2 regions of the Kitasatospora sp. NPDC088351 genome follow, and region 2 is predicted to be linked to the other one. Evidence: riboswitches for the same ligand, from Rfam matches in the RefSeq annotation. Region 2 holds a riboswitch; the other holds the start of a gene.
The links. A riboswitch is a leader RNA that binds a small molecule or an ion and turns the genes downstream of it on or off. The one in region 2 is predicted to bind cobalamin.

Region 1: linked by a shared signal. The riboswitch ahead of AB0P06_RS03205 (ribonucleoside-diphosphate reductase subunit alpha) and the one ahead of metE (5-methyltetrahydropteroyltriglutamate--homocysteine S-methyltransferase) in region 2 are both predicted to bind cobalamin.

The regions. Positions count from the first base shown of each region.
Region 1 is NZ_JBFBIL010000003.1:48,774-52,978, forward strand. Features, by position in the region: gene AB0P06_RS03205 (ribonucleoside-diphosphate reductase subunit alpha) at 1-1,988, opposite strand, end outside; cobalamin riboswitch at 2,176-2,307, opposite strand; gene AB0P06_RS03210 (glycosyltransferase family 39 protein) at 2,380-4,080, opposite strand; gene AB0P06_RS03215 (glycosyl hydrolase) at 4,077-4,205, opposite strand, start outside.
Region 2 is NZ_JBFBIL010000016.1:118,071-122,275, reverse strand. Features, by position in the region: gene AB0P06_RS14960 (nuclear transport factor 2 family protein) at 1-215, opposite strand, end outside; gene AB0P06_RS14955 (SDR family oxidoreductase) at 245-1,003, shown strand; gene AB0P06_RS14950 (ABC transporter substrate-binding protein) at 1,055-1,951, shown strand; cobalamin riboswitch at 2,031-2,256, shown strand; gene metE (5-methyltetrahydropteroyltriglutamate--homocysteine S-methyltransferase) at 2,393-4,205, shown strand, end outside.

The DNA.
Region 1 (4,205 bases), on a different contig from region 2:
CAGACGCCGAGCTCCTTCAGCTCGCGCACCAGGTACGGGTTGACCTGGAGGAACTCGCCGGAGAGGGTCTCGCGCTTGAACAGGTTGGAGACCTGCGGCTCGATGCACTCGTAGACGCCGGCGATCGAGGCGATGGTCGCGGTCGGCGCGATGGCCAGCAGCAGCGAGTTGCGCAGGCCGGTCTCGGCGAGCCTGGTCCGCAGGGCGGCCCAGCGGTCGGCCCACTCCGGAGCGGCGCTCGGGAAGTGGTCGATGTGCAGCTCGCCGCGGGCGGCCCGGGTCTCGCCGTATGCCTCGTGGCGGCCCAGCTGCTCGGCCAGCTCGCTGGAGCGCTCGTACGCGGTGAGCATGATGCGCTCGGCGATGAGGGTGGAGAGCCGCTTCGCCTCGGCGGAGTCGAAGTCGATCCGCAGCTGGAAGAAGACGTCCTGCAGGCCCATCACGCCGAGGCCCACCGGGCGCCAGCGGGAGTTGGAGGCACCGGCCTCGGGGGTCGGGTAGAAGTTGATGTCCACCACGCGGTCGAGGAAGGTGACGGCGGTGCGGACGGTGGCGTCCAGGCGGTCCCAGTCCAGCGCGTTCAGCAGGTCGTCGGCGGTGGCGCCGGCGGCGACGTGGGCGCCGAGGTTGACCGAGCCGAGGTTGCAGACGGCGGTCTCGGAGTCGTCCGTGACCTCCAGGATCTCGGTGCAGAGGTTGGAGCTGTGCACCGTGCGGCCGGGCAGCGCGGTCTGGTTGGCGGCGCGGTTGGAGGCGTCCTTGAAGGTCATCCAGCCGTTGCCGGTCTGCGCCAGGGTGCGCATCATCCGGGCGTACAGGGTCTGCGCGGGGATGGTGCGGACGGCCTTGCCGGACTGCTCGGCCTTCAGGTACGCCTCGTCGAACTCGGCACCCCAGAGGTCGACCAGCTCGGGCACGTCGGCGGGGGAGAACAGCGACCAGTCGGCGTTGGCGTTGACCCGGCGCATGAACTCGTCCGGGATCCAGTGCGCCAGGTTGAGGTTGTGCGTGCGGCGCGCCTCCTCACCGGTGTTGTCGCGCAGCTCCAGGAACTCCTCGATGTCCGCGTGCCAGGTCTCCAGGTAGACGCAGGCCGCGCCCTTGCGGCGGCCGCCCTGGTTGACGGCGGCGACCGAGGAGTCGAGGGTGCGCAGGAACGGGACGATGCCGTTGGACTTGCCGTTGGTGCCCCGGATCAGGCTGCCGCGCGAGCGGATCCGCGAGTAGGACAGGCCGATGCCGCCGGCGTGCTTGGAGAGACGGGCGATCTGGGCGTACCGGGAGTAGATCGAGTCCAGGTTGTCCAGCGGGGAGTCGAGCAGGTAGCAGCTCGACATCTGCGGGTGCCGGGTGCCGGAGTTGAACAGGGTCGGGGAGGAGGTCAGGTACTCCAGCCGGCTCATCAGGCCGTACAGCTCGGCCACCTCGCGCACCGACTGCTCGTTGTCGCCGACCGCCAGGCCGCTGGCGACGCGGAGCAGGAAGTGCTGCGGGGTCTCGACCACCTTGCGGGTGATCGGGTGGCGCAGCAGGTAGCGGGACTGCACGGTGCGCAGGCCGAAGTACTCGAAGCGGTCGTCGCCCCGCGGGTCGACGAGCGCGTCCAGGGTCGCGGCGTGCTTGGCGACGAAGGCGGCGGTGGTGTCGCCGATCAGGCCCTCGGCGTGGCCGACCGCGACCGAGGCGGAGAAGGAGACCGAGCCCTGGCTGACCGCCTCGTCGACGATCTCCAGCGCGAGCAGGCGCGCGGCCAGCTTCGAGTACTGCGGGTCCTCGGCGATCATCGACGCGGCGGCGTCCACGGCCAGCCCGCGCAGCTCGGCGAAGTCCGAGCCGGCGTGGCGGCCGCGCAGCGCGGCGGCGGCGACATGGCCGGGGTCCACCTGGGGGAGATCGGCGCTGCGGTCGGTCAGCAGCCGGAGCAGCGCACCGCCGGGGTCGGAGACCGTCGGGTCGACGGGGGCGAAGCTGGAACCCTGGGCGGGCAGGGTGGCTGAGGCAGCGGTGGTCAAGGCGCTCTCTCCTGGCGGCGATCGGCGTCGGTGCATCGGGGTGCCGGACCGTTCGGGGCAGGGGAGCACGGCGCGAACGCCCGGTGGCGTCGCGCGACAGTGTCATCCCCGGCCCGCCCGCGAGGCCCGGACGTGGTGCAGTGCTTCGGGGCCTCTGCGGGGAGGCCGGTGGCACGCCGCCGGCAGGTACTCGGACTCGCGGGCCCTGCTTCCAGAGGCCCGCACACCGCTGCGGGGCAGTCCCGGACTCGCACCGGGTTCCCCTGCGTCGACAGCAGGAGTGAGCATACATCTAGTGGCGGTCGACTGTGGCGGCACCATATGTTGTGGCCGTCGTGTCGCGAGCCCGGACAGGCTCGGCGGGGCGTCAGTGCTTCAGGTAGACCTTGTAGGTGCTGGAGTCGCCCGTCGGCGAGGTGAACTGGGCGATCAGCCGGTACTGTCCGCCGGCGGCCAGAGCGGCCGCCAGGGCGCGGTCCGTGGCAGCCGGCGCGGTGCTGTCGAGGACGACCATGGTGAACCAGCCGTCCCGGATGGCGGCCGCGCTGCCGTCGTCGCCGTGGTGCTGCACCCCGGCGGCGTCCCGGTAGTCGGTCCCGTTGCGCGCCGAGACCCACTGCTCAGGTGTACTGACGGTGCCCAGGTAGTACTCGGCGAGTCCGTCGACCTCGGTGAGGTAGCGGCCCTGCGGTTCGGCGTGCACCCGCAGGACGGCGAGCAGCCGCCCGGAGTCGGGCCCGTTCTGGTAGCGCAGCGCGGACTGTTCGAGGCCCAGCGCGAGCAGGGCGACCCACACCAGGATGCCCAGCTGCGGGTGGCGGAAGTGCGCGCCGACCAGCCGGGTGAGGCCGACCCCGGCCAGCGGGGCGGCGAGCAGCATCCCGAAGCCGAGGTGGCGGAACATCGCCCCGGAGGAGCCCAGCGCCAGGTGGATCGCCGGGACCAGCAGCGCGGTGGCGGTCAGCGCGGTGCCCAGCAGCGCGCGCTGGGCCCGGGTGGTGGTGACGCCGCCGTTCTCCGGGGACTCGTGCATCTGCTCGCGGCGGACGTAGGCGATCGTGCCGGCCACCGCGAGGACGGTGAACAGGCCGCCCCACTGGACGGTGTCCAGGAGGATCCCGCCGACCGTGCGGCCGGCCTGGCCGCGGGCCGGGGACCATCCCGCGATCGTGCCGAGTACGCCGAAGGGGAGCAGCGCGCCGGCCGTGCCGGCGGCGAGCAGCAGCGCGCGCAGGGCGGCCGGGCCGAGCCGCCGGTGCGGCCAGGCGGTGGCCAGCGCGAGGGCGGCCAGGGCGGGCATGGCGAGCGTCGAGGCGTACGCGACCGCGCAGGCGAGGGCGGCGGCCGGTGCGGCGAGCAGGACCAGGGCCACCGGGCGGCGGGCGGTGAACACCGTGATCCAGGCCGCGAGGGCGACCAGAAGAACGGCCGGCGCCTCGGGGGCGGCGTAGAAGCCGACGACGACGGTCGACTGCACCACCGCGTAGGCGGCGATGGAGCAGATGGCCACCCGCTCGTTGAAGAGCCGGCGGGTCAGCGAGTACAGCAGCACGGTGGTCAGCAGGGCGAAGCAGAGACTGAGTACCCGGGCGCCGAAGATGCCGTTGGCGTTGGCGGCGGCGCCGGCCAGCGGCGGGTACAGCCAGGGCGAGCCGGGTGTCCGGCCGACCAGGTCGGAGGTGACGGCGGTGCCGTGCAGCAGGTGGGCGAGCTGCTGGCGGCCGGCCACCATGGTCGCGGCCTCGTCGGGGTGCGCGGCGGCCAGCAGGCGCAGCGAGAGCGCGGCCTGGACGATCAGCACGGCGAGCAGCAGACCGCGGGCTATCCAGCGGCGCCGGGGGCTGGGGGCCGGGTCCCAGCCGATCGCGGGGACCTGCGGGATGGTGTACGGCGCCAGCTCGACGGCCTGGTTGTCGTCCTCGGGGGCGGCGGTGCCCCGCTCGGCGGCGGGCCGGGGCAGGGTGTCCGCGTCCGGCCGGGGGCGGCTGCTCCCGGCGCGCGTCGCGGTGCCGCCGGGGGCAGGGACGGGGCTGTCCGGGGTCAGGGGTGGCTCGGAGGCCGCGCTCATCGTGGGTTCCTGATGTCGAAGCCGTAGCGGGGGTCGGCCACGCGTTGCCTGAAGGCGGCGAGGGTGTCCGGGACGGCCTCGACGCGCCAGTCCGCCCGCTTGACGATGTTGAACCAGACGAAGCC
Region 2 (4,205 bases):
ATCTCGTGCTCGGTGTCCTGGTCCCCTGCGGCGGACGCTGCCCAGTGCCGATCCAGCGCCGCTCGGGTCTCCTGGTGCCCCATCGTGTTCCCTCCGATCACAGCGGTGTCGGACGAGGCGCACATCCGGTGTGCCGGCCTCCTGCCGACCACCGTAACCCCGGCGGCGGTCCCGCCGCCGAGCATGGTTTCCGGACGGTCATCCCGGCGGCCCACGATGACAATGACAGACAGGGAGTGGTCCCATGACCGGGGCGACCGGCAGGGTGGCATTGGTGACAGGGGCCGACAGCGGAATCGGTGCGGCCACCGCGCGCGTTCTGGCCGCACGAGGGATGCGCGTGGTGGTCAACTACCTGCACAGCGGCACGGCAGCCGGGAAGGTCGTGGCCGGCATCGAGGCCGCGGGCGGCCAGGCCATGGCCGTGCAGGCCGACGTGCGCGAGGCAGCGGCGGTCGAGAGCATGATCGAGCAGGTCCGGGCGGCATGGGGCGGCACCGACGTGCTCGTGCACAACGCGCTCACCCCGTATGTGGTCAAGCCGTTCCAGGACATGACGTGGGAAGAGCTGGGCGGCAAGCTCGACGACGAGCTGCGTGCGGCGTTCGCGGTCACCAAGGCCGTCCTGCCCGCCATGACCGAACAGGGCTGGGGACGCATCGTCTATCTCGGCACCGTCCTCAGCCGCCAGCCCCGGGAGGGCATGATCGCACTGGGCACGGCCAAGGCCGCACTGGCGCAGTTCGCCCGGTACCTCGCCCAGGAGCTGGGCCCGCTGGGCATCACGGTCAACGTCGTCGAGCCCGGCCCGGTGGACGACACCCGCATGGCGGCGGATGTGCTCGACGAGGAGCACAGGCGTCGGCAGGTGGCCGCCACCCCCCTGGGCCGCCTGGCACACCCGGACGACGTCGCCCGGGCGGTCGCCTTCTACGCCGGCGAGGACAGCGCCGTCATGACCGGCACCACGGCCGCGGTCAACGGCGGGATGTCCATGTACTGACGCCCCGCCGTCCTGTGCGCACGGCGGCGGCACGATCAAGGAAAAACGTTCATGTACACGATCGATCTCGCCTACGTCGGGCGGGGCCTGCACGAGGAACTGGCCGCCTACATCGCCGACCAGCAGGGCTACTACGCCGACGAGGGCGTCCACGTCGCGCTGCACGACGGCTGCTCGTGGGACGAGGAGCGGCTGCGCCACGGCGCCACCATCGGGCTCGGCCGGGCACTGCTGTCCCGACTGGCCGACGGCACCCCCTGGGTCGCCCTCAGCGTCAACACCCACCGCCCGCTGTTCTGGTTCCTCGCCCGCCCCGGCCTGACCTCCCTGGCCGACCTGGCCGGCCGACGGCTGGCGGTGCACGCTCCCCACACCGCACCCGGGTGCTTCACCCGGATCGTGCTGCGCCGGGCCGGCCTCGACCCGGACCGCGACATCCACACCGTCGTCCGCCCGCCCGGCGACTACGGCATGGACCTGCGCAGGCTGCACGAGGGCAGGATCGACGCCGCCCTGGTCGGCAGCACCATGGCACCGGAAGCGGTAGCCGCCGAGTACGGCTGGCAGGTGCTGGCCTGGGTCGGCGACCACTTCAGGATCCCCACCGTAGGCGTGGCCGTCGACCCCACCCACCTCCACCCGGACGACCCCGCGGTCCAGGCCGTCGTACGAGCCCACCGGCGTGCCCTGCAGGTGATCCACAACGAACCCGACACCACGGTGCGCCACATCCGGACGTTCCTCGGCCGGCACACCGCGGACGAAGCCCGAGCCCACTACGAGACGTTCATCGCACCGCATTTCACCACCGACGGCCAAGCCGACCTCGCCGTCGGCGCCACCGCGATCACCGCCGTCGCCGCCGAACTCGGCGTCCCCGCCACCGTCACCGCAGCCGATTTCTACCGCACCGCGACCGCCGACGGGACCGGGTCACAGCGTGGCTGAGGCGGCCACCTGCCCGGAATCGGTCTCATCCGGCCATCCGGCATTCGGACGGACGGTGACGGCGGGCCCCGCGGGCCCTAGTCTGTGCGGTGCAGTCGGTTCGTCATGTCCTCCAGGCATGGCGTCGTAAGAGGGAACCCGGTGTGAATCCGGGACTGCCCCGCAGCGGTGAGTGGGAACGACCGCCGTCACATGCACTGGACCCCGATGGGGCCCGGGAAGCGACGGCCAGTAGGTGCCGGAGAAGGCCGACAGGCCCGGCGTGCCCGCGAGTCCGAAGACCTGCCACTGCCCGCGTGCACCCCGCACGCGGTGATCTCGGTGACCTCGAGGGCGGGTCGGCGGAGCGGGCGGGCACATCCTGGTGTCGCGCACCCCTGTCGTACCTTCGCCTCCTCGCGCTCTCCCGGGATCGCAGCGCGACTCGCGAAGGAGAGTTCCGTGTCAACGAGTTCCACCACCCCGCAGGCCACCGTGTACGGCTACCCGAGGCAGGGGCCGAACCGGGAGCTGAAGAAGGCGATCGAGGGCTACTGGGCCGGCCGGATCAGTGCCGAGGCCCTGTACGCCACCGCCGCGGACCTGCGGCGCGACACCTGGCGACGGCTCACCGACGCCGGTGTCACCGAGGTCCCCACCGGGGACTTCTCGCTCTACGACCATGTGCTGGACACCACGGTGGCGGTCGGCGCGATCCCCGCCCGGCACCGCGCCGCCGTCGACGCCGACCCGCTGGACGGCTACTTCGCCATGGCCCGCGGTACCCAGGAGGTGGCGCCGCTGGAGATGACCAAGTGGTTCGACACCAACTACCACTACCTCGTACCCGAGTTGGGACCGGACACGGTCTTCGCCGCCAACCCGGCCAAGGCGGTCGGCGAGCTGCGCGAGGCGATCGCCCTCGGCCACACCGCCCGCCCGGTCCTGGTCGGCCCGCTCACCTACCTGCTGCTCGCCAAGCCCGCACCCGGGGTCACCGCGGACTTCCAGCCGATCACCCTGCTGGACCGGCTGCTGCCCGTCTACGCCGAACTCCTCGCCGACCTGCGCGCCGCCGGAGCGGAGTGGGTCCAACTCGACGAGCCCGCCCTCGTCCAGGACCGCACACCGGCCGAACTCTCCGCCGCCGCCCGCGTCTACCGGGAGCTCGGCGGGCTCACCGACCGGCCCAAGCTGCTGGTCGCGACCTACTTCGACCGCGCCGGCGAGGCCCTGCCCGTCCTGGCCAAGGCCCCGATCGAGGGCGTCGGGCTCGACTTCACCGGCCCCGGCGCGGCCAACCTCGACGACCTCGCCGCCGCCGGCGGCCTGCCCGGCAAGCGCCTGGTCGCCGGCGTCGTCGACGGCCGCAACATCTGGCTCAACGACCTGGAGAAGTCGCTCTCCGTCCTCGGCACGCTCCTCGGCCTCGCCGACCGGGTGGACGTCGCCCCGTCCTGCTCGCTGCTGCACGTCCCGCTGGACGCCGCCGCCGAGCGCGACCTCGACCCGCAGGTCGCCCGCTGGCTCGCCTTCGCCCGCCAGAAGACCGGCGAGATCACCACCCTCGCCCGGGGCCTGCGCGAGGGCACCGACACCGTGGCGGCCCAACTCGCCGCCAACCGGGCCGACCTGGCCTCCCGCGCCGCCTCCGCGCTCACCCACGACCCCGCCGTCCGCGCCCGCGTCGCCGCCACCACCGCCGAGGACGCCCGCCGCGCCCAGGCCTACCCCGAGCGCGCCGAGGCCCAGCGCGCCCGCCTCGGCCTGCCGCTGCTGCCGACCACCACCATCGGCTCCTTCCCGCAGACCGCCGACCTGCGCACCGCCCGCGCCGACCTGCGCGCCGGCCGGATCGACGACGGCACCTACCAGGACCGGATGCGCGCCGAGGTCCGCGAGGTGATCGCCTACCAGGAGAAGGCGGGCATCGACGTCCTGGTCCACGGCGAGCCCGAACGCAACGACATGGTCCAGTACTTCGCCGAACAGCTCACCGGCTACCTGGCCACCCAGCACGGCTGGGTCCAGTCCTACGGCACCCGCTACGTCCGCCCGCCGGTGCTGGCCGGCGACATCTCCCGCCCCCACCCGATGACCGTCGACTGGTTCCGCTACGCCCAGGACCTGACGGACCGCCCGGTGAAGGGCATGCTCACCGGCCCGGTCACCATGCTCGCCTGGTCCTTCGTCCGCGACGACCAGCCGCTCGCCGACACCGCCCGCCAGGTCGCCCTCGCCCTGCGCGACGAGGTCACCGACCTGGAGGCGGCCG